3 regions of the Paenibacillus sp. FSL R5-0475 genome follow, and region 2 is predicted to be linked to each of the others. Evidence: riboswitches for the same ligand, from Rfam matches in the RefSeq annotation. Region 2 holds a riboswitch; each other region holds the start of a gene.

Region 1 (9,903 bases), 1.7 Mb from region 2:
CCTTCAAATCCTGAACCATTGTTCGCGGCAGAAGAGACATATTCATATAACACTTGGCTGAGTCCATGGAATCCAGTGTTCGTAATCGCCCCTTGCCCCAAATCGGTCAGGAACGCAGCTGCGGTTGGCACAAGGATAATGAACGGATGCACAAGGATCGCTATGGCAATCAGCTTCATCTCCTTGGCCTCTATTTTCCGTCCGAGGAACTCCGGTGTCCTGCCGACCATGAGACCGCACAGGAAGACACCCAGAATCGCATACATCAGCATATTGATCAGTCCGACACCTTTACCACCGAAGACATTGTTGAGCATCATCAGTGCAAGAGGCGTAATGCCTCCCAGCGGCGTCAGCGTATCATGCATATTGTTAACACTACCTGTCGTAGCTGCGGTTGTTACTGAAGTAAACAAGGAAGACTGCGGTATGCCGAAGCGCACCTCTTTACCTTCCATACTACCTTGTGAAGATTCTATTCCTAGTGCATTGATCGCCGGATTGCCTTTCGATTCAGCATAGAAGTTTAGGCTTAATAGCAGAACAAACAAGGTCATCATTGCGGTAAAAATTACCCAGCCCTGACGCTTGTTCTTGGCAAACAATCCGTACATATAAGGGAGCGAAGCTGGCAGCATCCACATAGAGAGAATCTCTAGCACGTTCGTAAGTGGATTAGGGTTCTCAAAAGGATGCGATGAATTGGCTCCGAAGAAGCCGCCACCATTGGTGCCCAAATGCTTGATCGATTCCAGAGAAGCTACTGGACCGATAGCAATTTGTTGCGTTTGCCCCTCTAGTGTAGTGACTTCAAGCGATGGTTTGAGTGTTTGCGGCACATGTAGTCCTACCAGTACCAATGAAACCAGCAGAGCTAGAGGAATGAATACACGAATATGTGCTTTAACGAAATCCTCGAAGAAGTTCCCGACTGATTTCCGTCCTGTGATCCCTCTGACAAAGGCAACCGCAACAGAAAATCCGCTCGCTGCAGACGTGAACATCATCATCGTGATGACAGCCATTTGTGAAAAATACGAAAGTCCCGTCTCCCCGCTGTAATGCTGCAGGTTTGTATTAGTCATAAAACTAATCACCGTATTGAACGAAAGCGTCTGTTCCATATCCGCAATTCCATTCGGATTTAGCGGTAAACCCCGCTGCAATCGAAGAAAGATATAGCTGAAAGTAACCAGTACGATATTCGTTAAAACAAAGCTGAGCGCATACTTCTTCCAGGACATACCGTCACGTTTTTTCAGGCCGATCAGCTTAAAAATTCCTTTTTCCATACCTCCAAACCATCGATCCGTACGGTTCGGTTCATTAGAAAACACATAATATAAATACGTGCCCATCGGCTTAACCAGCAAGATGAGAATTACGATTACAGTAACAATTTGCAAAATGCCCATGAATGCCCCTCCTTAAAATTTCTCCGGATGAATCAATGCATAAACCAGATATATAAACAGCAGTAGGGTAACAGCGATTACTAGAATCACAGCTTATCCCTCCCCGTATCCTCAACTACACCTGCACACCAGCGCATAAATCCATAAAACAACCCGTAAATTACAGCTAACGAAGCCACCATATACAGATCCATCATATCTTCCGCACTCCTTCTTTTATCCTTAATGAGGTGATCTATCTACCAGAAAATCAGCATCACCGCTGTGGGAATAGATTACATAACTCGCGCCAAGTCTTTTATAGACCAATCTAGGATTTATTGAGCTTGTAATTACAAAAATCGGCTGTGTCGTCCAGGTACGGCACATCTGAATGTAACGGCAGCATAACGTAAAGCTGCTCTCGAACAGATATACCCGGCCTACCGGAAACGGCGGGCGAAACCAAGTATTCTGATGGCGGGTATCAACTAGAATAACTTGTTCAATCCCCATCTCTTCGAGTAGGGCCTTCTCAGGCAAGTTGTTGGTCAATCCGGCCATCTTAATGCCTCTGAATTTTAGAAGCTTAATAAAATGTTCGCCTGCCTTCGTTGGCGCACATACCAGTACATATTCATTCTGATCTGTCATCTCTTATTCTCCTCAAATGCTTTGCTTGTAAGATCAGAGCTTGATCACCCTGGTCTTGAAAGAAAAGCTACCGCTAATGATGAATATAACGACCTCTTCGTGAGGTTTTCCATAAATGCTTTGCTTAAAAAAGCACAGCAAAAAGCCACAAAGGATTCTCCTCTGTGGCTCGCTAGCGGTCACATTGCACTCATCCTCTCTCCATACGCTTACGAGGTTAGCTGTCGGATTCGGGCGGTGAGAGTCGCCCTACCTGTATAGATGCGAGCTCACTGGCATCTTCTACAGGATTCACCCCATAACCGGCTTCCGACTCTCACATCGTCTGCCGATTGTTGGTTCCCCCGCTTTCCTTATCGGAAATTAAGCGGATCAAATATTCGATTGTTGTTGAAACAGGAGTAATCATACCCTTATGCAGGAAGTATTGTAAAACCTGATTGATGCCAAAATAATGCAAATTAAAAACTATTTTCGCATTGGATAGCGCTTACTTGATATCCAATCTCTCTATATCTCTTGTTTACTCGAGTTTCAATCCATTAGCGAAAAACGGTCATACCATGTGATTTTATTCACCACAATTAGTGAAATCACCAAAAATCGCCTTTATAAGAAAGGGAACAAGAAAGCGAGATTAAGCGAGGAAGCAGCCCGATAACTCGCAATAAATACCTATTTGGTTCCCTTTTTCGTCGTAGTAGGCAGGATTTGGTTTAAATTGCGCTCAAAAGAACACTTTCTGTTTTTACAGAAACACCTTGAAAAGAGTATGATTCGGGTTGAATCTATTTCACAAAATACATTCAACGCTGAGTTCCTGCATTTGCAGGGAACGGGGGAACCATCAGGCCACATGGCCTACTTGGGGTGAATCCGAAGGAGACTGTTCAAGTCTCACATAGGTAGGGCGACTCTCACCGTCCGAATCCGACAGCTAACCTCGTAAGCGTAAAGAGAGAGACCCTTGATCCGCCACGCTTTGGCACAGGTGTGTGTATACCTGTATTCCAAAACCGCAGCAGAGGTCCTCCTCTTGCTGCGGTTTTTGCGTTACCTGAATCTATAGGGTGATAGCATGCTGGACGGGGTGAAAGGAATGAAACACTATTATTGGGGAACTCAGCAAGGGCTACTTGAGCCGATAAGTCTAAATTATGTTTGCTTTGGAGCGTTGTGGTTCGAAGAGGATCATCACAGAACTATTATCGGCTATGCTTTTGGTCAGAAGCAGATTGAATCACTTCGTCATTTCAGCAGCCCATCTACCTGTGAATACTGTATGGACCGAACAGTTATATACGAAATATATAAAAATATCCGAGAAAAGCAACAGCTGCAGGATTGGTCAGCACACCAACGTTTTCCGTGGCTCACCGCTTTTAAGGAACCGTGGAAAGACGTTGCAGTCGGTTGGTACGTAATGAGATCCCGCAACACCTTTCCCTTACATTTATCCGTTATACGCAAACAGAAATTCCGACTATGGCTGGAGCATGCCGCAGTCTGTGAGAATGAAGCTGAAATGCTCGCCTGTATAGAGAAGGCTAACGTCATTCACCATGTAAATCTTAAGCTTTTGGAAACCTAAGGAGGAGAAATCTGTCATGGACCAGCGAAGACTATCTCGCATAGAAGTATTCGTCTTTGATTCACCAGAGCCTATTCACTATGGAATGGAGGCTGATCAAGACAGCCGTTATGGCATCCTGAAACTTACCTGTAAAGGAGGTAGCAGCTGGGGGGCATGTCTTATCTCTGCCAATACCAAAACTTTCGACCTTATTAAATGGAGTTCTTTTCTCAGAATGATATACCATTGCCGGCTAGAGGAAGCGATAGATAAAGTACGTACCCATGGTTCAGAGTGGGATCAGACTCAGTTTGAGCTAGTGCAAGGTGCTTTACAGGATTTAAAAGCCAAGTTGCAGGGTAAATCCTTGGCAGGGCACATTGAGCAAGGTCGTCTGTACAGAGCTGTCGCTGGTGGGAGAGATTCCAAAGGAGGGCGGCTATATTATAAACCATCCAGTGTAGCGCTTCAAAAACATAGTTATCCAGAACCTGATACCGCCGAGCTTATCAACAAATCCATTTCTTACTTTTCTTTATTATAAGTTCATCCCATAACCCATTCTGAAAGGATCGTGTTTATCATGCCTGACCCCTTACCTTCCGAATCACCCCGTAGAACTATATTTGCAGAGTGTGTTCAAAAGTGTACGAATGATATCTATACGCTCAGTTCCATGTTGTTACAACAATCAGTAGAAGCCGAGAAGGTTACTATCCGTACTTTTAAAGAGCTTCATAAAATATTCCGTCAAAAAAGCTTCGACAGCCAGCTATTCTCTATCGAAGCTTACCGCTCTTGTATCCGACAATGCGCCGATTATTACGCACGCCGGTCTCTTCTGTCTGCCAAGACATTGCCTTGGGAGGAACAGCTTATAAAAACGATGTGGTATGGCCTAAAGCTATCTTTACCTCAAATAAGCATCATTCTGCAAAAGAGTGTTCCTGTCCTAAAAGCACAGCTTAGGCGTGTGCGGGAGCAACTGACTGCTCAAGAGGATTTGCTGCCTAGTGGTAATCTATCCGTTGTCTAACTCCCTCAACTATCTTCCAAATAACTTTTACGATACATACACAAAAAATAAAAAAGCCACGGCATCTGCCGCGGCTTCCTTTCCCTATTTCCCTACTATTACGCTTTACTCTTACGAGCCTTTCCGTACATCCACAATCCCGCAATCATCCCCACCATGGCAATCCCAGTCAATACACCCTGAGTGAAATCCATTAAAGTGGACCCATTGGTCGAGAGCATTCTACTAACCGTAGCCAGAGATACCGAACTCATTAAAAGCATCATATTGTATTGTTCACTTTTAGTCATGATTACCACTCCTTAAAAGTTTATATGAAGCCACTTAGATCTTGTAAGCCTTCATCGCTTTTCTGATCTCTTTAATACTTGGACGTTTGCCGTACATCAATACGCCTGTGCGATAGATCTTGGCAGCCAACCATCCAAAGATGAACGTGGTAACAAGCAGGATGGCTAATGATACAATAACTTGCCAGATCGCTACTTCACCAACACCAATCCGGAGCAGCATGGTCAATGGAGAGGTGAACGGCACATAACTCGCTACCTTAACCAGCAGAGTGTCCGCATTGGAGATACTGAACAGTGGAACATAGAATGCTACGAAGCCTAACATCATAATCGGCATAACCGCTTGACCAAGATCCTCTGTACGGCTGACAATTGAACCTACAGCTGCATACATCAAGGCATAGAGGAAATAACCTAGTACATAAAGAACAATTCCATAAAGCAACAAGTTAATATTAAGCTGGCCTAAATCCAGGTCTAAATCTTTCAAAATCGTTGCATTATGCGGAAGCTTAAGATTGACAACTACCGCTGCGATAATGACGCCAATTTGTAATAATCCTACTAAGAAGACACCGATAACTTTACCGAACATTTGCGCTAAAGGTGAGGCACTTGTAATCAGAATCTCCATGATCCGTGAGCTCTTCTCTGAAGTAATCTCAGCTGCGATCATATTACCGGTCATCATGATAGACATGAAGAACAGCATAAGCATGGCGTATACAATGACGTAATTAATAGGTGGAGCGGATTCCTGCGACGCATCCTTATCTCCCGCAGTCCCATCAGGGTTGAGCTGCTGAGTAGCTATCTGTACCGGTGTTGACATAGCAGCAATCTGCTCCTGCGTCAGCTTGTCGCCAACGACGAACTGGGTGTTGACCTGCTGAAGGGCATTTTGGAGATAGATTTGTACATCGCCCTTCAATTCACCATTCTCACTATGATAAGTAACGGGTGGAAGTCCTTCACCAGTCGGTTCTGCAAAAGTAACATACCCTTCTACAGTCCCTTCATCTAAAGCTTTCTTTAGCCCCGCATCGTCGGCAGAAGTATATTGCACAACTTTTGCCTGCGGCATTCCTTCAGGTGAAGTATAAGCCTTCAACAACTCTGCAGCCTGATTTCCATCTTCCGCGATCACAGCAATTTGAGTCTCTGCGTTTGTTGTAGAATCTCCCTTAAACTGATCGATGATGTACGGAAGATTCATCCCAATGCTGAGCAGCAACACTAGAATTAACGTAGTAATCATGAATGATTTCGTTCTTACTTTATTTTTAAAGGTAAAGCCAATAATTGTCCCCATCTTATTCATGAGATTCACCCACCGCTCTGATAAAGATTTGATTTAACGTTGGTTCCTTAATTTCAAAATGCTCCACTTCACCCTGCGCCATCGCCTGCTGTAAGATACGTTGTGCTGCGCCGATCTCACTGATTGACAACAGATAACCTCGCTCCTGTCGCTGTACTGCTGTTACACCTGCAATTGATTCTAGACCGGTCACTTCGTTATCCGTACGCAACAATACTTGTTCACGAGGATATCCACTCTTAATCGTACGAATATCGCCCTGCACGACAGTATTGGAACGATCCAAAATCGTAATATTACGGCAAAGCTCTTCAACATGCTCCATCCGGTGAGTAGAGAATAAGATACTCGTTCCTTGATCACGCAATTCTTTTACCGTATCTTTCAGTAGTTCCACGTTAACAGGGTCCAAGCCACTGAAGGCTTCATCAAGGATGAGAATTTGCGGCTTATGAACGACTGCGGCGATAAAGCCCATTTTCTGCTGATTCCCTTTGGAGAGCTCTTCAATCTTCTTATTGTAGTAATCCGGAACCTCAAACCGATCGAGCCAGTAGCGAAGGCTCTTATCTGCATCACTAGCCGACATCCCGCGCAGACGTGCCAAGTAGACGATTTGATCGCTTACCTTTACCTTTGGATATAATCCTCTTTCTTCGGGCAGATAGCCCATGATTTGCTGAAGTTCGCTGTTATACGACTTTCCATTATACAAAATATTCCCGCCATCAGGGTAAATTAGGCCAAGCACCATGCGCATTGTGGTTGTTTTCCCTGCACCATTTGCCCCCAGTAATCCGTAAATTTCCCCCTTGCCTACCGTTAGGTTAATTCCGTTTACAGCGGTTTTTTCTCCATATTGCTTCATTACACTTTCCAGCTTTAAGGCTTCCATTTCTCTAGTCCCCTCTCTTGTGATCAATCAGGATAGGACGGTGTCCCTGTGTCCATAAACCCAATATTTCGTCCAATTCTAAACTGCGACTCTTGATAACCTTTACGCCCAAGTCCTGAATGCGTTTCTCGTTCTTAGAAAATTGTTCTATGATAAAAGAAGCTACACCCGGTGTATCCATGGTAAAGTTTATACCTCCCGGTAATTCCGCTGATAACTCAGCAAGCTCCTCTTCACCTGCAACCTGTACCCATACCTCGGTCCAAGTACCGAATAAACTGTCTTTCTCGGCCATACCCAGCAGTTCACCTCTATGCATAAGCATGATATAATCTGCCAACCGCCGCACCTCTTCCACAATGTGTGTAGAGATGATGATCGTAGCGTTGTTCTCATCCATATATTTAAGCAGCGTCTCGATCATAATCTTCCAGGCAAAGGGATCAAGACCTGATGAAGGTTCATCCAGTAGCAGCAGACTTGGGCGTGACGCAAGTGCTGCGGCAATTTCGAATTTCCGACGCTCACCCTTAGACATCTTAGAAAGCCTCATATGATATGGAACCTCAAAGCGATCCATTAGATCCTGAAAATACGACTCATCCCAGTTCGGATACCAATGCTGTCGAAATTGAGCGGCCTCTTCTGCATTCCAGTGGTTCTCCTCAGTAATCGACGTCTCAGGAACATAGGCAATGGTCTGCCGCAGCTCCAGAGGCAACCCGCTATCATACTTGTTCTCAAACCAATATATCTCGCCTTCCTCTGGATTGGTCAACTGCATCAGTAGATTCAGTAGCGTGCTTTTGCCAGATCCATTCTGACCTACCAGGGCTGTAATATATCCTCTTGGCAGATTCATGGTCAGCGGTCCTATCGTCTTGTTTCGCCGCTGTTTAAGTACATTCCGCAATTCTATAGCCATCTGTACCATATGAATATGCGCCCCCCTTTCATTCCTTTGCTCTATACTTGCGTTCTACAATCTCCATAAAAATCTGCTCAAGTTCATCCTTGCTGCAATGTACCGATCGGCCGATATCCACAGCACTTTCAAGTGCTTTGCCTACCGTGTCTCGTTTGTATTCTTCCATTGCTCCGTCGCCTATGTGGGATACAAAGGTACCTGTTCCTTGTCTCGTTCGCAGCAAACCTTCGTTCTCCAGATCCTGATATACGCGCCGCACTGTAATTACACTGCATTTCAGATCTCCTGCAAACTCACGAATCGAGGGCAGTAGCGTACCTTCTGTAATGACTCCGCTAATGATTAATGATCTAAGCTGAGTCTCTATCTGATGATAGAGGGGCTCTGCACTATTTTCGTTGATTTGTACCGGTATCCACATTATTTACACCTCGCCTTCCACTCTAGCGTGCTAGAGCGCAGTCCTTGCCATTCCGATTTTTTATACGAGATTGCGACTCTTCAGTCGATGTATAGTCCATTTAGAGAATAACTGCACAGATATTGTCCCCAGCAGAAGTGATCCCCACATGATCGGAGATAACAGCCCCCACTCCTTGGAATAGGAGATACTGTATAAAAACAAATTACCTCCCCCAAGTGTAACTAGGAATGATATTCCCCACGATAACACTACGATAAGCAATGTTAGCCATAGATAAGCTTTGCCGCTAAAAAGATACTCAATAAAAATATATAGACCTGAGACCATGAATCCGAAGCCGAGCCATGTAATGGCAAAAGCTATATACGAGGGAACCGCCAGCTCTGTCCGGAAATTTTCCCCTAACAAGTAAACAATACCGAAGAATAACGTACCATTTAGAATAAAGGAGCAAACTCCCTGAAGTTTTCTCCGCGATAATATTACTGCAGCTGGAATTGGTAAGGTTCTTAAGTAAACCAACATTTTTGTGTAAGAGTCTTCACTCCAATATTTCATGGAACGGCGAGAGAATGTTAATCCCAATAAGGGTATGAAGGAGAGAAATAAGAAATCCGTTATCATCGTCCGATCCTGCTCACCTAGTACGTCATTTGCTACCAGGCTAGTCATTCCACCAAGATAACACATAAAAATAACTGTTATTACGAGGGTCCCAAATATCTTTAATTTGTCTCCGCGAAAATCAGAGCGCAACATAAACCATGAATCTTTTAATGTTCTCATTAAAACTAACCTCGCTTTACAATGTCTTCAGCGTCTAGCAGAAGCAGGTGTTCATATCCCTGTGCTTACTGTATATATCTATATACACAGTATATGACCTTAATTTACCATTGTCAATCCTGTAAATGGAAAACATTCAAGTTGATTAGGAGGTATGCGCTCCCCGTCCCTTTGGAGAAGGGTTTGCACGTATGAGAAACTGATCATTATTGGGATTAACTAATCAGAGGATTAAACATTACTTATGGAGAGGCTGTATGTGAGCGAAGGACGCGGAGTGAGGTCAGCCTCATTGTTGTTTCGCCAATGGGTTGTAGGTGTAGGGCCAGTTGTTGCGGCTCGGTGGGGTGACTGAAGGGCGGGAGCGACGCCTCTGTGGGTGTGACCACTAATGGATGCGACTCCTGGGGTGTGCGGATACTACTGGGTGGTGTGAACGCTCAATCGATGAGAGGGCTCGGCGGGTGCACTGCTGAGTGGATGTGACCGCTCGGCGAGTGTAACTGCTAGTAGAAGAAACAATTAGGGAAAATCTCCCTCTAATTACTTGGATTTAGCCTGAAATCATCGTTTTTAGGGAATTCCTCCCTATAAATTCA
Region 2 (9,903 bases):
ATTATTTTTCTTATTGGGAGAAGCCCCAGACGATTGTATCTTCATACGGAGTTTCTCCTTCCCTTCAGCTTTCGTTTAGAGCCGTCAGTACAATTCGACATTCTTCCTCTGGCGTATCACGGTATGCGGGTGCGATGCCTCTCTTAGCAATTTCTGATTGTTGGACTCGTTTCAGCATAAAGGCTACTTCCACCGTCTTCTGAAAGGGAAAAGGATCCAGCACTAACGTTGACTTATCTTTCCACTCCACGGTTATCGTACGACCTGACGTAAAACTGAAATCTTCACTGCCAGAGAATCCTTCACGCCACCATGGATGCTCCTCAGATTTCGGGCTACCCGGTTCATTTAAAGCCAAATATAGAGATAAGTCATCGCAGAATTCCAAAAGACGGGCATCATAATACAGCTCATCCTCACCAATCGGTTTAGATACTTCCAGTTCTCGGTGAATACGGGATCTACGTTCCTCTTCATGCTCTTGATATAAAGTCAGTTCTGGATAATCCAGTCCCGAAATCTTAATGAGTCGTTCAAAATGCAAGCTGCACAAAAGCGCTCCGTAAGGTGTCCGCGCCTCGATCTCATCAAGTCCTCGCTTATAAAAGGTCAGCTTCGGCACTACAGGAAAATCAATAAAGCTGTAAGGCGCGTGTTCCGCATCGTTCCAAAAGGGCGTCTCATCCAGATCAATCCAGCCCCGGTCATGTTCAGCTACCGCCCAAAGCACCTCATCCCGGCGTCCTTCTTCTGGCACATGCTCTTCCTTAAACCAAATGGCAAGCTCTCCAGCTAACTTCCCGTGATCATGCTGTTTAACCATTACAATTGCTCCATCATGCTCCCGACAAATCACGATTATTCCTCCCTGTTGTTCCACACCTAACGTACGTTAACAATGGATATTATAGCATATGCTATTCATTCTTCTGAGCTAGACGAATTTCCTATTCCCTACCAATTATAAACAAAAAAGCTATCCTCAGCGAATATAAATCCACCATTGAGGATAGCTCAATATTAAAGATCCGGCGGTACTACTTATTACACACCTAACCAGCGTTTGAACATATGTTTTGTCGTCTGCTTATTAATTTCTGCAATGGAGGTGGTAAGAGGAATACCTTTTGGACAAGCGCGCACACAGTTCTGTGAGTTACCACAACCGTCAATACCGCCATCTTCCATCAATGCGTCCAATCTTTCATCCGCATTCATTTCACCCGTAGGATGAGCATTGAACAGGCGTACTTGAGAGATGGCTGCGGGTCCGATGAAATCCGTCTTCTCGTTGACATTCGGACAAGCTTCCAAGCATACGCCGCAAGTCATACACTTAGATAATTCATAAGCCCACTGCCGTTTCTTCTCCGGCATACGTGGTCCCGGCCCAAGGTCATACGTACCATCGATTGGAATCCAGGCCTTTACTCGTTTAAGTGCGTTGAACATCCGGGTACGGTCAATCACTAAGTCACGCACCACCGGAAATGTCTTCATTGGCTCAATGCGTACAGGTTGTTCCAGATTGTCTATAAGCGCTGCGCAGGCTTGGCGAGGTTTGCCGTTGATCACCATCGAGCAAGCTCCGCATACTTCTTCTAGACAGTTGGAATCCCAGCATACCGGAACGGTGCTGTCACCTTTGGCATTCACAGGGTTACGCTGAATTTCCATCAAAGCACTGATTACATTCATACCCGGACGATAAGGGAGCTCAAATTCCTCAACATAAGATGAGCTTTGTGGATCGTCCTGGCGGGTGATGATAAACTTTACGTTTTTGGGAGCTGTAGCAGTTTCCGCCATAATGGTTCCCTCCTCAAATTGCCTAATTTTATTTCATTAAGCTTGCCTCGCAAGCTGTTTCACTGCTGGGAAAGATTAATCCTTCGAATAATCACGGACCCGTGGAGGGATCAGTGAGACATCGACTTCGTCGTAAGAGATTTGCGGACCGTCTGCAGTCCAAGCTGCTTTCGTGGTCTTCAAGAATTCCTCATCATTACGATCCGGGAATTCCGGCTTGTAATGAGCGCCGCGGCTCTCATTGCGCATAAGCGCTCCCAGTGTCATCGCTTCGGACAGCTCCAGCATGTTCCATAGCTGACGGGTGAAAGCTACACCTTGGTTATTCCAGCGTGACGTATCGTTCATATTGATATTGCGATAGCGTTCTTTAAGCTCTTTGATTTTGCCAATGGTCGCTTCCAGCTTCGGATTGTGCCGTACAACCGTCATATTGGCGGTCATCCATTCGCCCAGTTCCTTGTGAATCACATAAGCATTCTCTGTACCTGACATCGCTAGCAGAGACTCATATTTGTCCGTCTGCTTTTTGTGGAAGCTATCATAGACAGAAGAAGAGATATCTTGTGACGATTTCTTCAGACCTTTGATGTATTCAACAGCCTTTGGTCCAGCAACCATACCACCGTAAATGGCAGATACCAGAGAGTTAGCGCCTAGACGATTCGCTCCATGATATTGGTATTCACATTCGCCTGCCGCAAACAGACCAGGAATGTTTGTCATTTGGTTGTAATCAACCCACATACCGCCCATGGAATAGTGCACAGCCGGGAAGATTTTCATCGGTATTTTACGAGGGTCATCCCCCATGAATTTTTCGTAAATTTCAATAATCCCGCCAAGCTTCACGTCCAGCTCTTTCGGGTCCTTGTGAGAGAGATCCAAATACACCATGTTCTCACCGTTAATGCCCAGCCCTTGATCCACACACACATTAAAAATCTCACGTGTAGCAATATCGCGCGGCACCAAGTTACCGTAGGCTGGATATTTCTCTTCAAGGAAATACCACGGCTTTCCATCTTTATAAGTCCAGATGCGGCCGCCTTCACCACGTGCTGATTCCGACATTAAGCGGAGCTTGTCATCTCCCGGAATAGCCGTTGGGTGAATCTGGATAAATTCTCCGTTGGCATAATGTACGCCCTGTTGGTACACTGCACTTGCTGCTGTACCCGTATTAATTACGGAGTTCGTTGTTTTACCAAAAATAATACCCGGCCCGCCGCTAGCCAAAATAACAGCGTCTGCAGGAAAAGTCTCAATCTCCATCGTCTTGAGATTCTGGGCACTTATGCCGCGGCATACGCCTTCGTCGTCGATGATGGCCGAGAGGAACTCCCAGTTCTCACGTTTCGTTACAAGACCTTCGGACTCCCAGCGGCGCACCTGCTCATCCAGCGCATACAAAAGCTGTTGGCCTGTCGTTGCGCCAGCAAATGCAGTGCGGTGACGCTTCGTTCCGCCGAAACGACGGAAGTCGAGTAATCCCTCAGGTGTGCGGTTGAACATTACGCCCATCCGGTCCATAAGGTGGATGATACCCGGTGCTGCTTCACACATCGCCTTGACCGGTGGCTGATTCGCCAGGAAGTCACCGCCGTAAACGGTATCGTCGAAGTGCTCCCAAGGGGAGTCGCCCTCCCCTTTCGTATTTACCGCGCCGTTAATGCCGCCTTGCGCACAAACGGAGTGTGATCTTTTTACAGGCACTAATGAGAATAATTGAACATGCGCACCGGACTCCGCCGCCTTGATGGTAGCCATCAGGCCGGCCAGACCGCCACCCACGATAATGATATTTGCTGTTGCCATGATAGTTCACTCCCTTTATTGAAAATATCAGAAAGGATTCTGGAATCTAGTCCTGAGAGGATAATTACTTAGATGAAAGTCTTTATGGACTGAGCTACGGAAGCTGCGGTTTGAAATTCAGCATCGCGGAAAGTGACTAGCGAAATGAGGAACATAAACGTTACAAGAACAAATATACCGAGACAAAGGTAAGAGGATACCCGCTGTGAACGAGGTCCTACCGTGATTCCCCAGCTGATCAAGAAAGACCATAGGCCGTTTGAGAAGTGAAAGCATGCTGCAACGATACCGATAATGTACAGTGTCAACATCAGTGGTTGAGTCACGATATCATGCATCAGACCGCCCAGCTCTTCATGCTCTACACTACCAACTGCCACCTGAACCCGGGTTTGGAACAAATGCCAGACTATAAAGATAAAGGTAATAATTCCTGTAATACGTTGCAGCGTATAACGCCAGTTTCTTTCAATGTTGAAACGGTTCAAGTTCGGCTTGGATTGATAGGCAATATACAGTCCGTATACGCCATGGTACAGCAGAGGAAGCCATATACCGAACAATTCCAGGAAGAAGACAAGCGGCAGGCTATTCAGCCATATCACGCTGTCAGTGAAACCGGAAGCGCCACCCTCTACAGCCGCAAAATTCGTCATCATGTGCTCAATGAAGAAAGCTCCAAGCGGGATAACGCCTAGCAAGGAATGAATCTTTCTGGAATAAAATCCTTTCATACAAAGTAACCCCTTTCCGATTAAAACAGCGTTTTCATTATTGTGTATTCACCGCCGGAACTACATTTGACACAGGATAACGTAGACTATGTCAAGACAAAACGTCTATATTTACCGCTATCCTTGGTTTCCCGGACTTTGTTTTCTTTTTCACAAAATGTGAATATCTTGTGTCACTTTTCATGTTACTCCTTTTTCCCTTATAAGGGAATTGCAATCTAATTATTAAACGTTATACAATAAACGCATAAGAATAGATTTTATATGATAATAATTCTCATTTAGAGAAACAACATTTTCCGACACATCTTTTATTTCCTTATGGAGCAAGAAGTATTGTCTTCATGGCTATGAATTTCGTCACTACTGTTTATAGATTGCACTACGAGAGGAACATAAATATGTTTGACGATTTAGATGTTTTTGCAGCGGTTGTGGAGCACTCCAGCTTGAATCGGGCCTCCCGCCAGCTCAATCTGTCCCAACCTGCCCTATCTCGTAAAATCTCCAAGCTGGAAGAACGGCTGGGTGTCGCGCTATTTAATCGTTATGGCAAGCGACTGGAGTTAACCGAGGTTGGACGTCTTACTTATTCCTACGCACTTGAACAACGGCAGCAGCGCTCTAAATTTCTGGAGGCTTTGTCTAAATACAAAGAAGGCGAGCCTAAGCTCGTCACCTTAGGAGCGTCACTTACCTCACTGCAGACTACTCTGCCTCCACTAGTTAACGCATATATGGAGAAATACCCAACTGCGGAGCTGAAGCTAATCACAGGCCGAACACATGAAATTGTCTCCTCTGTCAGTGAAGGAAAGTCAGATATAGGTCTGATCGCTTCCTCTATTCAAGAACCTGGACTGCGCTGTATTTCTCTGTTTGAGGATCAACTTCGACTGGTTGTTTCTGAGCATCATCCTCTGAATCAATCTGTCAAGCTAACCATGGATGATCTGTCCCGACTGCCTATGATCCTTTTCTCCAAAGGCACCTGGTACCGCCGTCTAACAGACGATCTGTTCCAGCGCTGTGGAATTGATCCAGACGTTCGGATGGAGATTGACTCCTTCGAAGCCATCGTGCGGCTGCTGCCGACAGTCAATGTGGCAGCGTTACTGCCCAAGTCTTATCTGCGTCCGCAGCTGTTAAACGGCGGTGGCCTGGTCTCTTTGCATATTAAGGAGCTGGAGCAGACTCAGCGAACTACCTGTCTGATTTACCGTGACGATGGGAGTCTTAGCACAGCGGCCCGCAGCCTCGTGCAGGTCACAGAAGAGATGTTTCTGACGGAACGAGAGAAATAGTACATACCTCTGCGTGCAGCCTTAATTAAAAAAGCCCTCCGTCCCATGTAAAGAACGGAGGGCTTATCTATTTAATCTTGGTTTACAACTTCATCCTCAAATCGATCAATACTTTCATTAGAACCAATAAGTACCATAACGTCGCCCTCACTCAAATGATCATGTGCCGTTGGAGCCACTATAATTCCACTTTCCCGGTTCAGGGCAACAATACTGCAGCCATATTTCGCTCTTGTATTTAAATCTGACAAGCTTTTCCCGTTCATGCAAGACGGAACGGTCAGCTCGACGATTTTATAATCCTTGGACAGTTCAATATAATCCAGCAAATTGGGTGTCACGAGCTGATGTGCTACACGAATGCCCATATCCCGCTCCGGAAAAATAACCCGGTCCACGCCCAGCCTGGACAACGCACGACCATGAAGGATCGAGATCGCCTTGGCTACTACTTGCTTGACTCCAATCTCTTTTAACAAAATCGCCGCCAGAATACTTCGTTCCATATTGTCGCCAATCGCAACAATCCCACAGTCAAAGTTCCGTACGCCAAGCGAGCGCATAATTCCTTCATCTGTAGCATCAGCCACTACCGCATGCGTCAGGTGATCGCTCATTTCCTCCACACGCTCCTCATGGTGATCAATGCCGAGCACCTCGTAGCCCATTTCCATCAGCTCAAGTGCAAGGCTTGAGCCAAAGCGGCCTAAACCGATTACTACAAATTGCTGTGCTTTCATTTCGGATTAACTCCTATCCAATAATTATTTTACCTTCTGGGTGCTTATACAATGGTTTACCCTGTTTAGGTCCAAGCGCATACACTAATGTTAATGGACCTAGCCGACCTGCAAACATGGTCAGACAGATCAGAATCTTGCCGAAGATAGACAGTTCAGGTGTCAGCCCCATGGTTAGTCCCACCGTGGCAAAAGCTGAGGTCGTCTCAAATAATATCGCTAAGAAATTACTATCCTCTGTTGTGGACAGTAACATCGACACCGTGAGGACCAATAGCAAAGCGAGTAATGTTAACGTCAACGCTTTATAGATACGCTCCTGCGCCAATCGGTAACGGAACAGTACAACATCTTCACGTCCGCGCAGCATCGCGATTACTGCACCAATCATAATCGTAAAGGTTGTAGTCTTGACCCCGCCACCTGTTGATCCTGGAGATGCACCAATAAACATAAGAATAACCATAAAGAACTGTGAGGCTTGCCGCAGTCCGGCAATATCCACCGTATTGGCGCCAGCGGTTCGGGGCGATACCGACTGAAAGAATGCCGATAATATTTTGCCGCCGAAATTTAAATTCCCCAGTGTGCGCTGATTCGTAAATTCAAATATAAAAATAACCAAAGCGCCGATAAGAATAAGCCCTGCAGTGGTGGAGAGTACAACTTTGCTATGCAAAGATAATTTACGTTTGACACGAAACTCCACCAGATCCGACATGACAATAAAACCAATACCGCCAGAGACAATCAGAAACATCACCACGATGTTCACTAGCGGGTCATATACATAATCGGTTAAACTCCGGAAATCCCCGAAAATATCAAATCCAGCATTATTAAACATAGACACCGCATGAAATATTCCAAAATAAATGGCCTTTCCCAGTGGCATATCAAACGCCCAGCGTAAGGACAGAAGCACCGCTGCACAGCCTTCGATGACCAAGGAATAAATAAGTACTCTCCGGATCAGTCGAACAATCCCCTCCATAGAGCCTTGGTTCATTGCTTCCTGAAGGATCAGTCTGTCCCGCAAGGAAATTTTGCGTTTCATCATCATGGCAAATAAGGTCGCCATTGTCATAAACCCTAAGCCACCAACCTGGATAAGCACCATAATTACGGTTTTCCCAAAAATGGTGAATGTCGTCCCGGTGTCCAGCACCACAAGTCCTGTCACACAGGTGGCCGATGTTGCAGTAAACAACGCATCAATAAAACTCACAACATTCCCACTGGTACTTGAAATGGGAAGCATAAGCAGCAAGGCTCCAATCAGAATGATCGATGCAAAACCAAGCACCATAATCTGAGGCGGAGAGAGCTTCAGGAACTTTGATTCAGAAACCCTGCGAAACTGTGAAGCCACTACGCTCACCCTCTTATCAAAATTTAAAGAATTCCAACAAAAAAAGCACTGGAAAACCAATGCTACCCTTGGTTCCTGCAGTAAATTAGCCTACGAGGTTAGCTGACGGATTCGGACTGTGCAGGCTGCCCTATTCGTTCCTAGAACGAAATTCACCCCTGATGAATAAAGACAACGCCTATGGCGTATACTCATCTTTTCATTACTTCTTATGGTTCCCCCGTTTTCACCTGAAATTCGGCTATATACAATTGCATACAAATTATATATGTTATTTCGATAAATCACAAAGACACTATTAATGGTGATTCATATGAAAAATGCGGTTTGGAGAGGATGTACCACTAAGAGTGCCTTTTCTCATCACTTTTCCGTGTTTTCCCTGCAATTGCATCGATTTTCATGAAAAATGAAGAAATAATCACCTTAAATTCATGGTATATATTCAGCTACCTATTCTATAATATCTCTATTACCCATAAAAAGAATATACGATGATTTTTGTAACTATCATGGCACTAATACTATAATGGAACATAACATTGTCAGTTTACAAGGAGGCGTTACATGAATCCCGTTGGCCAGCCCTTACAGCAACGTGCCCTCTCCAAGAGGCTCATCATCTCGGGCATTATCGGTCTTATTCTATTTATTATGTTTCAAATTGCTCCCTCGGTGCTAAATAGCCCTGCCGGGGAAGATACTACTGTCATCAGCAAGGCGGAAGCCCGCGACAAAGCCATATCATTCGCAGAACAAAAGCTGAACTACACCAAAGCACCAACCGATCAGTGGAATGTACTGTACGATACGGACTCTTCCTTTTATGGTTATATGTCCCGCGAGAAGCTTTTGGAGGACTATACAAAAAAGAAATTGGATCAACGATATCCTTTTGACATCTTTCGTGTAACACTTAGTCCTTCAGCGGAACAAGAGCCACTGATCTCTGTTGACCTCAATATGTATACTGGTGCAGTTGTCGCTTTCACACAAGGTGCAGAAGGATCAGGTACCGTATTACCAAACAATGTATCCACCAGTGCAATAGAAGAGGACAAGGGTACTACCTTATCACTTGCACAAAAAGAAAATCTTGCCCGTCCCTGGCTTCAGGAATGGGATGTAAATCCCGCCAAGCTGCAAATTGAATCGAATACGGGAAACTACGGGCTCGTGTATACAGATCGTTCCGTTCAGATCGGCGAATCCTTACTACACTATTATTTCGATTTCACTGGCGAACAGGTATCCAGCTTTAAAGCAGGATTCACCGCTCCAGCCTGGCATACCTCCTATGTAAAGGACCAGACCTCTCTCGCGGAAAAGTTTACTTTATTCGGCTACGGTTTGCCTACTTTAGCTTTAGGAATTCTGGCACTCATCTACAGCATACTTAGAAGAGAACATACCTCCTTTAAGCGTGGAATATTCCTAAGCTCAGCTTATTTTGTAATCATGATGATCAGCACCTATAATATGCTCCCTGAATCCTCAGGCGAAGGACTCGAGGCTCAGATAACTTCCGTCATAATGTTCATCATTTATGCCTTATATAGCCTCCTAATGTCCTCCCTGCTCTATTTTTCTTTAGTTGGAGGGGACGGCCTATGGAAAAAAGAAGAGGGGATGAACCCATGGCCTCGTGCTAAAGAGCCTGGCTATGGAAAATATGTTCTGGATAGTATCCGGGCTGGATACGTCTGGGCATTCGTGCTGCTAGGGGTGCAGACCCTTATGTTCATCGTATTATCACTTACCTTGCAGAACTGGTCCACTACTGACGCTACTCAATCTCCTTACAACATGAGATATGCTTGGCTGCTGCCCATCGTTGCATGGCTCGCTGGTTTATCCGAGGAAGCCATTTATCGTTTTTTCGGAATTCCTATGTTGAAAAAAGTATTCCGTAGCACGTTCATTGCTTGCCTGATCACCACGCTGGTTTGGGCGTTTGGCCATACGCTGTATCCGATCTACCCCATCAGTTCCCGTCCTATTGAGCTGACCGTGATCGGTTTGCTCTTTAGCTATATATTCCTTCGTTACGGCTTTATTGCCGTCATGTTCAGTCACGTCGTGTTTGACAGCATTCTGATGGGCGCTACGCTGATCTTTATGAAGGA
Region 3 (9,903 bases), 1.2 Mb from region 2:
AGTTGGCCAATTAGCCGCGGGAGTAGCCCATGAGATTCGTAATCCTCTTACGACGCTAAAAGGATTTCTGCAGCTTCAACAAGAAAAGCAGATTTTGGTCCCCCTCCATATTGAACTGATGTTGTCCGAGCTCGAGCGGATTAATCTGATCGTAAGTGAATTTTTGATTTTGGCCAAGCCTCAAGCTGTTCATTTTCAGGAAAAAGATGTGCGGGATATCCTTGGTGATGTGGTTTCTCTATTAGACAGTCAAGCTCATTTGTTTGGGATTCAGTTTAGTGCGACATTCTCTGAATATCCATCCACCGTACATTGTGAAGTGAACCAGCTAAAGCAGGTGTTTATTAACATCGTCAAAAATGCTATTGAAGCTATGCCTGATGGTGGTGTGATTTCAATGGAGTTAAGAAATACCTTGGATTCTGTCTTCATTCTTATTTCAGATCAAGGCGAAGGAATTCCTAAGGATATGCTGCCTAAGCTGGGTGAGCCCTTCTTCACCAATAAGGAGTCGGGAACAGGCTTAGGGCTAATGATTAGCCAACGTATTATTCAGGCTCATAAGGGTCATTTGGAAATACAAAGTGAAGTGGGTCAAGGGACAACTGTTATGATCAAGCTGCCTGCAGCTGGTACGGATACCCCTTGGCTTAATATTAAGGATGAACGGAGTGAAGGACAACGTGAGAATTAATAAATTCATCAGTGAGACAGGGTACTGTTCACGCCGTGAAGCAGATAAGCTGGTGGAAGGTGGTAGAGTTACGATCAACGGAGAACCTGCTGTGCTTGGCAGTCAGGCCGTTCCAGGCGATGATGTGAGAATAGATGGTGTTGCGCTTGAAACATCAAGCCAGACGGTTTACATTGCGTTAAACAAGCCAGTGGGTATCACTTCAACTACAGAGCAGCATATTAAGGGGAATATTGTTGATTTTGTAGGTCATCATGAGCGAATCTTCCCGATTGGGCGACTCGATAAGGATTCAGAAGGATTGATTTTGCTTACCAACGATGGGGACATCGTTAACAAGATTTTACGGTCCGAAGGTCGGCATGAAAAAGAGTATGTTGTTACTGTAGACAGACCGATTACGCCATCATTTATTACCGGCATGTCCAGTGGCGTAAAGATATTAGGTGAGAAGACGCTACCTTGTGAGGTCACTCGTATTACAGAGCGTGTATTCCGTATTATTTTGACGGAGGGTAAGAATCGTCAGATCCGCCGTATGTGCAGCGCTTTTGGCTACGAGGTTAGAAAGCTTCAACGCATTCGGATTATGAATATTCGTCTAGGGGCATTACAAACAGGAGAATGGCGTGAGCTGTCTGCTGAAGAGAAGCAAGAACTTGGAGCTACACTGAACTACGAACTTCTATAACTTAGAAAAGCCTAGATTTGAATACAATGTATCAAAAAAGAGCTGTTCCATCGGTCTAAGACCTTGGGACAGCTCTTTATGTTTGTAATAGGATAACCATTATTCATCGGAAGGAGCAATACCTGAGAACTCTTTGGTTTCTTGATATTTACGAATAATGGATACTTCAACCCGGCGGTTCTTACTTCGTCCAACAGCTGTTGTATTTTCAGAAATGGGGTGGTATTCCCCGTATCCAATCGCACTAAATTTCCGTGGATTCAGGTTCGTATTTGTTAGCAAGATCTTCATGAACTGAAGGGCGCGATCGGCGCTCAGGTCCCAGTTGGAAGAATAGTCGCTATTAGAGATAGGGATATTATCGGTATGTCCTTGCACGACTACGTCATAATCCGGGAATTGCTGCAGCATGGTTGAGATGGACTTTGCTAATTGCCGAGAATCATCTTTAACTACTGCCTGTCCGGATGCGAACAACGCGTTATCACTTATCGTAATCATAAGCTGGGATTGATTGAGCTTAGTACTGAGTAGATCGGTAAGGCCGTTCTTGCTGATATATTGATCAAACTGCTTCTTAAGCTTCTCTAAATCCTCTTGTTCCTTTTGCCGCAGCTTAGCCATTTCTGTTTGTTCATTTTTCTTGGTTACTGATTTATCCATTTGATCATTTTTTCCTAAATCCTCTTGACTCTTAGATGGCATTGCCGCCCGCTCTTCAAGAACACCTGTACCGCCATTAAGAGCAGAACTGAAGGCTTGACTCATCTCTTCGAATTTTTTGGCATCCGTTGCACTCATAGAATACATTACGATGAACAAGGCTACCAGAAGGGTCATAAGATCAGAATAAGGCAGTAGCCACGATTCATCGGCGTGTTCTTCATGCTCTTCGTGTCGTCTAGTCTTTTTGCTCACCCGATCCACTCTCCTTCTCATCATTTAACTTAGCTCGTTCCGAAGGTGTCAGGAAGACAGCAAGCTTCTGATTGATGGCAATAGTGGATACACCGGATTGTATGGACAAAAGACCTTCGACCATCATCATTCGAACTTCAATTTCACGTTTGGAAAGTCGTTTTAGCTTATTGGCAATAGGATGCCATAATACGTAACCTGTAAAGATACCGAGTAGTGTTGCGATGAAGGCAGCCCCGATTGCTGCAGCCAATTTGTTCATATCACTCATATCAGCCAGAGCGGCTATAAGTCCGATAACGGCCCCGAGTACGCCAAGTGTAGGAGCATACATACCTGCTTGTGAGAAAATGAGTGCGCCTGCTTTATGTCTATCCTCTGTGGCGTGGATGTCCTCCATGAGAACATCGCGGACAAAATCCTGATCATTTCCATCAATAATCATCCGCATGCCATTTCTGAGGAAGTTATCTTCTATTTCATCGACTTTCGACTCAAGAGCCAGCAGACCTTCACGCCGTGTAATAGAAGCCCACTCCATGAACATAGTAATTAATTCGGATTTACTGATTAATTTCTTTTTGACAAAAATCATTTTAAACAGACTTGGAATCTTCTTGACCTCCGAGAACGGAAAGGCCATAAAGATGGAAGCTGCCGTACCCACTAAGATAATAACGTAAGCAGCAGGTGTGGCTAAAGCGTGAAGAGGAGCGTGCTTGAGGATCATACCCCAAATAACTGCAACTAGACCAAAAATTAAACCAAGTATTGTTGAAATTTCCATTATGCACCTCGTCCATGAGATTATAAGATGTGTTCCGACAAAGCCGCGTATATCATCCTTGAAACAGCGGCAAGGCACTCTGTTCGAAACCGAATAACGTATATTCTTATTTATCGACATCATTCCGTTTTTTGTGAAGTCATTTTTTCGGCTATAATGGATAAGGTAAGTAATTATTCATCTGTGGAGAAAACGGAGTGATACATGTGGGTGTAAAGCATGGTAGAGATTACGGTGAAATCCTAACGGATTTGACTGAGGCTGTCGGAAGAATTTCCGATGGGTACTTATTTTTTGAAATGGATCCAGAAGAGTGGCAAGAATTGCCGCAGGAATCCAAGATGGAGGTATGGGAGGCACTGGCTGAGGATCTTTTCTTCGCGCTGGGTAATGAACCTATGATTGAGGTGGGGAGCGGCGTTATCATCTACGATAAGGACACGCACCGCATTAATATTTTAGTCGGAGAAGAGGATTTAGCCTCTGTTGTTTTGATTTAAGAAGAGGGGGCGGCGGGGCGTAATTTGCCCGTAGTTAGTAGCCCGTGTTAAAATTGGTGTAGCCGAGTTATAATCGCTGGGATTCTTGAATACATTTAATCGAAAATATTGCCTTTATCCTGGCACATCCCTTGGACCTCAGAAGCTAAGGGATGTTTTGTTTAACGAATATGACGAGTAAAGGGACCTGCGGATTTTACTGCAATTTTTAGTAAGGGAGGAAACGAATTGTTATTTACGGAAGAAGAACTGCGTGAGCAGATCAGCAAGCTGGAAGGTTGGAAGCTGGAAGAGAATACCATGGTGCGAAAATATATGTTCAGCCAATATATGAAGGGTATTGCTTTCGTTGATGAAGTAGCCACCATTTCAGAAGCCTTTGATCACCATCCACATATTACGATTAATTATAAGACAGTGACTTTACGACTGAAATCAAATGAGGAAGACGGTATTACAGCTCTAGATATTCGAGAGGCACATGAATTTAATGAAGCCTTTGAGAAAAATCGTTAGTGTCACCCAAACTCATAAATAAACGCCCGTGCGCAGATAGTGAACTATCTTCTGGCACGGGCGTTTTTAGTTGCTTAGGTAGTAGTTACTGTTACTTTTTCTCTGAGAGCCAGAGGGCGACGTTTGCAATCTCCTCAGGGGCTAGCTTTTCTTTAAAGGAAGGCATTTGACCGCGTCCTTTAGTGACGATACTGTAGATTTCTTCAGCATCATGCTGACCGCCTTCATTTTGAAGACTGGGTCCAACTCCACCTTGAAGCTGATCGCCGTGACAGGTGATACAGCTGGCTTTCACGGTTGCTTCGGCCTTTGCCGCATCCAATTGGACTTCCGGCATCGTCGGTTTATTCTGTTCAGCTACCTCTTCTTTACCTGGAAGTGTAAACATAAGTACTACCGCAAAGGCACAGGCGGCAAAAAACAAACCGCTCATGATCCATTTCTGCATCCCAGTTCGTCCCTTCTATGTAAGCTGCTCCCTACATTATAGCTCAAGGTGAAGCGTTATCATAGGGTTTGTGACAAAAAAATGAACGATAATGCCATCAAATCATTGAAAAATATGGAATTTAATATTATTTATCATAGACCATGCAATAAAAAGGTTTGTTTCCTGTGGGGGTTAGGCGCTCATACGTATCGGTAATCGTAAATCCACACTTTTGGTAAGTTCGGATCGCCCGCTGGTTCCAGGTCAATACCTCTAGATCAATCTCACGCTCAGGATAACGAAGCAAGGCTGATTGCACGATTGCATCCATGAATATTTTTCCTAGACCTTGACCGCATAGATCAGGGCGCATGCCAATCCCCAAGCGAACAATACCTTCCATTGGAAACAACTGCGCGAATCCACACAAAATCCCTTGCCCATTTAATATGGAGACATATTGCTCATTCCGTAGCTGCGGGTCACCGAACTCGATTCCAAGAGCCTGCATTTGCTCCCACGGCATCCAGCCGTAAATATTATAAGGGGCAGTGTAATCCCAGTTGCAAATCTCTTCCGCGTGACTGGTCTCCATAGGCGCTACATGAAAAGTAACAGAGGGATTTATCATAAGGTCAAGGACCTCCTTTCACGGGGGGGGACTTAAAATGTCTTATATTTCTAGCTTAAAATACTTATGGTCCTTATAAGGACATCGAAGGCGTTTATGCTTGTAACTAATTATATACAAAAAGAGGCATGGTCGACTCAGAAATTTATGAAGATTATTGTTTTACAAATTCTGAGAGGGGTAAATACTAAATAAGACAAAAAACAAGCTCTTCCCCAAGAATCAACATCTTGGAAAAGAGCCTATGTACGATTTACTTATTGAACATCATCATTATCTTCTGTCTCAGAAGCAACAGAATGATAAGCATCTGTGCTCATAATTCGTTTAGCACCGATGTAGCGTTTCACGTAGTAGCTATCACTCAGGGAGCTAATCGTTACACCGCGTGAGGAAGATGCGTGTGCAAACTTGCCTTCACCGACATAAATACCGACATGGGAGACACCCTTACCACTTGTATTGAAGAATACAAGATCTCCAGATCTTAAATCATCTTGGGAGATAGCAGTACCCATTTGATACTGGGAACCTGATTGGTGTGGTAGGTTTATACCAATTTTATCAAATACATACATTGTAAATCCGGAGCAATCAAATCCATTTGTGGAGATGCCGCCGGATACGTACTTAGTTCCGATGGTCTTGTCGATCACTTTATCCATTTTGGAATCCGCGAAAGCGCTTCCTGCTCCGATGGTGAAAATAATGGAAAAGCTAAGTACTGCTGCTGCTAGCTTCTTCTTCAAAAGTTTATACCCCTTCCGGATGCCTACGAGGTTAGCTTAAGGGTTCGGTTGAAGGTCCCCTATGACCCCTCTAAAAATGGAGGTCAATTCACCCAAAGTTGGTTCCCCCGTTTTCCTAATAGTTAGGAAACTCGGCTGATACTGTTGATTAGGAATAGCTTGTAATCAATACATGACAAAACCTTTGTAAATAACAACTTAATGATTACAAAAATGTTACTAAAATCTTACTGCAGTTATTGTAACAAACAGAGTGCCGCTTGGCAATCGTTTTTAACATAATCATGCAGAAAAATTCGTTTTTTTAAAGACAAAATGCATATGTAAGCGATAATATTAAACTAATTTTTATATTTATTGAAATTTTTATCAAATAAAAGTGTTTAAAGTCCGTTCTAGAGGTGTAAAGAATATAATAAGGCAAAAGAAAACCTGGATTCGATTAAGTCAATAATCAAACCCAGGTCTATATAATGTAATTGTGAGGTTATAGTTGTGGGGAAGTATTAATCGTAGGCTATAGCTTGATATGAGGAAGTACTCATTACTCTTTTAGCACCAACGTAGCGATTGGCCCAGTAGGACTGGCTAAGTGAAGTGATGGTCACGCCATATGAAGATGATGATTGTGCGAATTTTCCGTTTCCAACATAAATGCCGACATGGGATACGCCGTTGCCCAATGTGTTAAAGAAAACTAGGTCACCTGAACGCAATTTGCTTTTGGCTACAGGAGTTCCAACATTATATTGAGCTTTTGAAGTACGGGGCAAAGAAAGACCCACCTTCTTGAATACATACGTAGTAAATCCAGAACAGTCAAACCCGGCAGTGTTAGTGCCTCCGGTTTTATAGGCAACTCCAATTGTCTTTGAAATAACACTGTCCATCTTAGAATCTGCAAAGGCACTTCCTCCACCAATAGAGAACGCCATCACAAGTCCTAGCGCCGCAGCGACGCATGCTTTTCTTAAATTCTTCAAAAAAATTGTACCCCTTCCAATGCCTGTGAGGTTAGCTTAAGGATTCGGTAGAAGGTTCCCCTATGATCACTGCAAAGCGAGATCAATTCACCCAAAATATGGTTCCCCCACTTCCCGGTGCAAGGAATTCGGCGTTTTATGCACCAGATAGTGACTTATCGACATGACTACGACAAATACATGAAGTTATGTAGAAATCGTTTCAAATGATTACAAACTTGTTACCAATGGAACAGGACTTATTGTAACAAAGTCTTTACGATTTTGCAAATCCTCATAATTTGTCTATAACGCGAAAGAGTCCCAGCTCCTGATTTAGGAACCGGGACTCTTATATTATGTTCTGTAATGCTTCAAATTATTGTGGAAATGCTTTACTGTGCCATAGATGATATTGAGCTGAAATTCCCCACATTTTGAAGAGTGTTGAGGGCAGTGATGAAAGTTGACGAATAAGAAGTGCTGGTAGGCCAGGACAGAAGATACCCGTTATTCCGCACACTAGCAAAAGGATCAGGCCTGCTGCACCAAGTATGATTGAAATTCCTATTGCCGGAATCAGCGACTTCAAGCAAATGAATAAGGAGGAGAACATCCCCGTGCCGCTGGTATACCCAAACTGCATATATAGAAGGAACAGGCGCACGATAAAGATGTATATAAGCCATGCCAATACGTATGGAACTAGATGAAGTAACAAAGAGTAGTTCAGAAAGGAGGACAAGAATAGCCCGTACATTTTTGGAGCAAGCCAGTATAACGGAAGTAGAGCCAGCGCCCATTCGATTAGACTGAAGATAAACACTGGAAATCCATAAAGCTTCATACCTGGAAAAAAGAACAGGCCACGCTCTCCTTTTCGCTCCTGATGGAGTTCATGCAGTAATCCTGCCCTTATGAAGGGGGAGAGTAGCAGTCGTAAGACAACAAGCCCTAGGAACATCCATAACCAAGTACGTATCGCAGGATCTGTGTTCAAGCTGAACTGCCCTTCGACATAATAGAGTAGTCTGCCCATTCCGCTGCCCCCAGCGTCTTTATCTGGATAACGTAGTAGAATTGGAACGATAGCAGATCGGATGAAGCCGTACATAAAGTAGCCCCAGAGCAGTCGGTAGATGAAGAGCAGAATCAGAATATAAAATTGCTCCTTCATGCTTTGCCAGCCGCGGGTTATCGATGTTCTCACAATCATTCACCTCACCAGACAAGAGTTCCGAGCACGGTTTCAACTAGTTTAGTTACACTTAATGTCCAGCGGGAGAGCGTTTTGGGCTCTATTTCCGCCAGTCTGAAGTTATTAAGATGTTTGTTTTCTAACAGAATGGTATGCTCAGGATCAACCTCAGCAGAGAGCAGAAGCTTATCGCTTAACAATTGGAAGGTAGTCTCTGCTCCTTCACCGCTCCAGAACCGCTCTGTAGCAGAGCCATCGGCGAATGTGAATTTAATGGGAACGTCAACGTAATGGCTCCCTTTGTTTGTAATCTTTACTATGGATTCATAGCTCTGAGCATCGCTGTTGCCATTCTTTTTAATCGTAATCGTATCTACTGAGAAATCAGGAGCACCACCACCATAAATATAATCTTCGAAATAAGGCTGCCATGATTTTTTGGTTACCTTCTCAATGACTTTTTGAAAGTCAGACGTAGTGGGGTGCTGGAAACGGAATTTACGTGCGTAAGTGGACATGATGCTGTTCATTGCCTTAGTGCCTACTTGGCGTTCAATATCCTTAAGTACTAGCTTTCCGCGAATATACACATTCCGGCTATAGGATTCTGCCCCGGCATATTTCCATGTTTCTAAATTTAGCGGCTCTGATTTGGTCACCAAGCTGGACTGAAGAGGGAGATTCGTTTTGATGCCATATTCTTGCTCCATGAGTCTGTCTTCAGCATAAGAAGTGAAGCTTTCATCTAGCCAAGCCTCTTCGAATTCATTGCTGGCTACCATGCCGTAAAAGTATTGATGGCCAATTTCATGAACGACGGTTCTTTCAAGTGAGGTGTCAGGAGATGAGTCTGTGGCTCCAAACGCTGTAATGAGTGTTGGATACTCCATTCCTCCAGCCCCATTCCCCTCCTTAGGCGGAACGATAATAGACAGAGTCGAGTAGGGATAAGGACCATACCATTTGCTGAAGTAGGTCAGAGCTGCCTTAGCGGCCTGAAGGTATCGTTCCTTTAAGTCTTTGTGTAATGGATCGAGATAGACCTTAATCCGTACACCAGGCACTTCTGGCGTAGAGAAGGCTTCTTCGGCTACTGTAAAATCAGGGGATGCCGCCCACGCAAAGTCATGGACATCGTCAGCGTAGAACTGATATATTTTCTGATCTTGCTTTAGCTTGGCATTCTTCACAGGAAATCCGGTCGCAGCTACCGTGTAGTCGGAAGGAACCGCAATCGTTACATTAAAGATGCCAAAATCGCTGTAAAACTCAGAGGTGCCGTGGTACTGATGCAAATCCCAGCCTTCCTCCTTAACCCCACGTGTGCCCATAGGCTCGTATACACTAAGTTTAGGGAACCATTGCCCAGCCATCACGAAATTGCCGGATGCGCCCATACGGGCAAATATTTTGGGGAGCTGAACCTCGTACTGGAGTTTAAGCGTGACACTTTCTCCACCATTAACCGGCTGTGGGAGATGTACCTTTAGGAGTGTCTTATCGTTGACGTTACCATCATCGGGTTGTACAAATTGCACTCTTTGCATTAGTGATGTTCCTTCTGTTGTGCGCAAATCGGTTAAAGTCATACTTCCGAAGCCATTCTCTGGCATGGTGTCACCTCTGAGCGTTCCTCCGGACTCCTTCATAAAGGTAGTATCTGGTGAAGCAAAAGCATTTGGATACATATGGAAATATAGATCACTTACCGGTTTTACACCGGGGTGTGTCCAGGTTACCGTCTCAGAAGCGATTAAGGTTTCTGTATCAGGAACAAGCTGAACATCGATGTGATACTCGACAACTCGTTGACTTAATGCCTCTTCT

What was found. A riboswitch is a leader RNA that binds a small molecule or an ion and turns the genes downstream of it on or off. The one in region 2 is predicted to bind cyclic di-AMP.
Region 1: linked by a shared signal. The riboswitch ahead of MKX41_RS27335 (hypothetical protein) and the one ahead of MKX41_RS19615 (TrkH family potassium uptake protein) in region 2 are both predicted to bind cyclic di-AMP.
Region 3: linked by a shared signal. The riboswitch ahead of MKX41_RS25165 (C40 family peptidase) and the one ahead of MKX41_RS19615 (TrkH family potassium uptake protein) in region 2 are both predicted to bind cyclic di-AMP.

The regions. Positions count from the first base shown of each region.
Region 1 covers NZ_JBBORK010000001.1:6,093,209-6,103,111, reverse strand. Annotated here, with positions in the region: gene kdpA (potassium-transporting ATPase subunit KdpA) at 1-1,415, opposite strand, end outside; gene kdpF (K(+)-transporting ATPase subunit F) at 1,428-1,505, opposite strand; gene MKX41_RS27335 (hypothetical protein) at 1,638-2,048, opposite strand; cyclic di-AMP (ydaO/yuaA leader) riboswitch at 2,239-2,428, opposite strand; cyclic di-AMP (ydaO/yuaA leader) riboswitch at 2,849-3,014, shown strand; gene MKX41_RS27330 (hypothetical protein) at 3,148-3,639, shown strand; gene MKX41_RS27325 (hypothetical protein) at 3,656-4,165, shown strand; gene MKX41_RS27320 (hypothetical protein) at 4,205-4,657, shown strand; gene MKX41_RS27315 (hypothetical protein) at 4,756-4,947, opposite strand; gene MKX41_RS27310 (ABC transporter permease) at 4,982-6,271, opposite strand; gene MKX41_RS27305 (ABC transporter ATP-binding protein) at 6,264-7,166, opposite strand; gene MKX41_RS27300 (ATP-binding cassette domain-containing protein) at 7,171-8,028, opposite strand; gene MKX41_RS27295 (GntR family transcriptional regulator) at 8,120-8,515, opposite strand; gene MKX41_RS27290 (hypothetical protein) at 8,576-9,304, opposite strand.
Region 2 covers NZ_JBBORK010000001.1:4,377,123-4,387,025, forward strand. Annotated here, with positions in the region: gene MKX41_RS19580 (metallophosphoesterase) at 1-45, opposite strand, end outside; gene MKX41_RS19585 (DUF3891 family protein) at 65-856, opposite strand; gene sdhB (succinate dehydrogenase iron-sulfur subunit) at 1,045-1,809, opposite strand; gene sdhA (succinate dehydrogenase flavoprotein subunit) at 1,885-3,627, opposite strand; gene MKX41_RS19600 (succinate dehydrogenase cytochrome b558 subunit) at 3,696-4,361, opposite strand; gene MKX41_RS19605 (LysR family transcriptional regulator) at 4,763-5,665, shown strand; gene MKX41_RS19610 (potassium channel family protein) at 5,737-6,405, opposite strand; gene MKX41_RS19615 (TrkH family potassium uptake protein) at 6,419-7,714, opposite strand; cyclic di-AMP (ydaO/yuaA leader) riboswitch at 7,849-8,030, opposite strand; gene MKX41_RS19620 (CPBP family intramembrane glutamic endopeptidase) at 8,345-9,903, shown strand, end outside.
Region 3 covers NZ_JBBORK010000001.1:5,601,790-5,611,692, forward strand. Annotated here, with positions in the region: gene MKX41_RS25120 (ATP-binding protein) at 1-694, shown strand, start outside; gene rluF (23S rRNA pseudouridine(2604) synthase RluF) at 684-1,385, shown strand; gene motB (flagellar motor protein MotB) at 1,485-2,303, opposite strand; gene motA (flagellar motor stator protein MotA) at 2,287-3,090, opposite strand; gene MKX41_RS25140 (hypothetical protein) at 3,297-3,590, shown strand; gene MKX41_RS25145 (4a-hydroxytetrahydrobiopterin dehydratase) at 3,819-4,106, shown strand; gene MKX41_RS25150 (c-type cytochrome) at 4,198-4,554, opposite strand; gene MKX41_RS25155 (GNAT family N-acetyltransferase) at 4,682-5,167, opposite strand; gene MKX41_RS25160 (C40 family peptidase) at 5,425-5,916, opposite strand; cyclic di-AMP (ydaO/yuaA leader) riboswitch at 5,922-6,063, opposite strand; gene MKX41_RS25165 (C40 family peptidase) at 6,423-6,851, opposite strand; cyclic di-AMP (ydaO/yuaA leader) riboswitch at 6,905-7,043, opposite strand; gene MKX41_RS25170 (hypothetical protein) at 7,258-8,088, opposite strand; gene MKX41_RS25175 (M1 family metallopeptidase) at 8,100-9,903, opposite strand, start outside.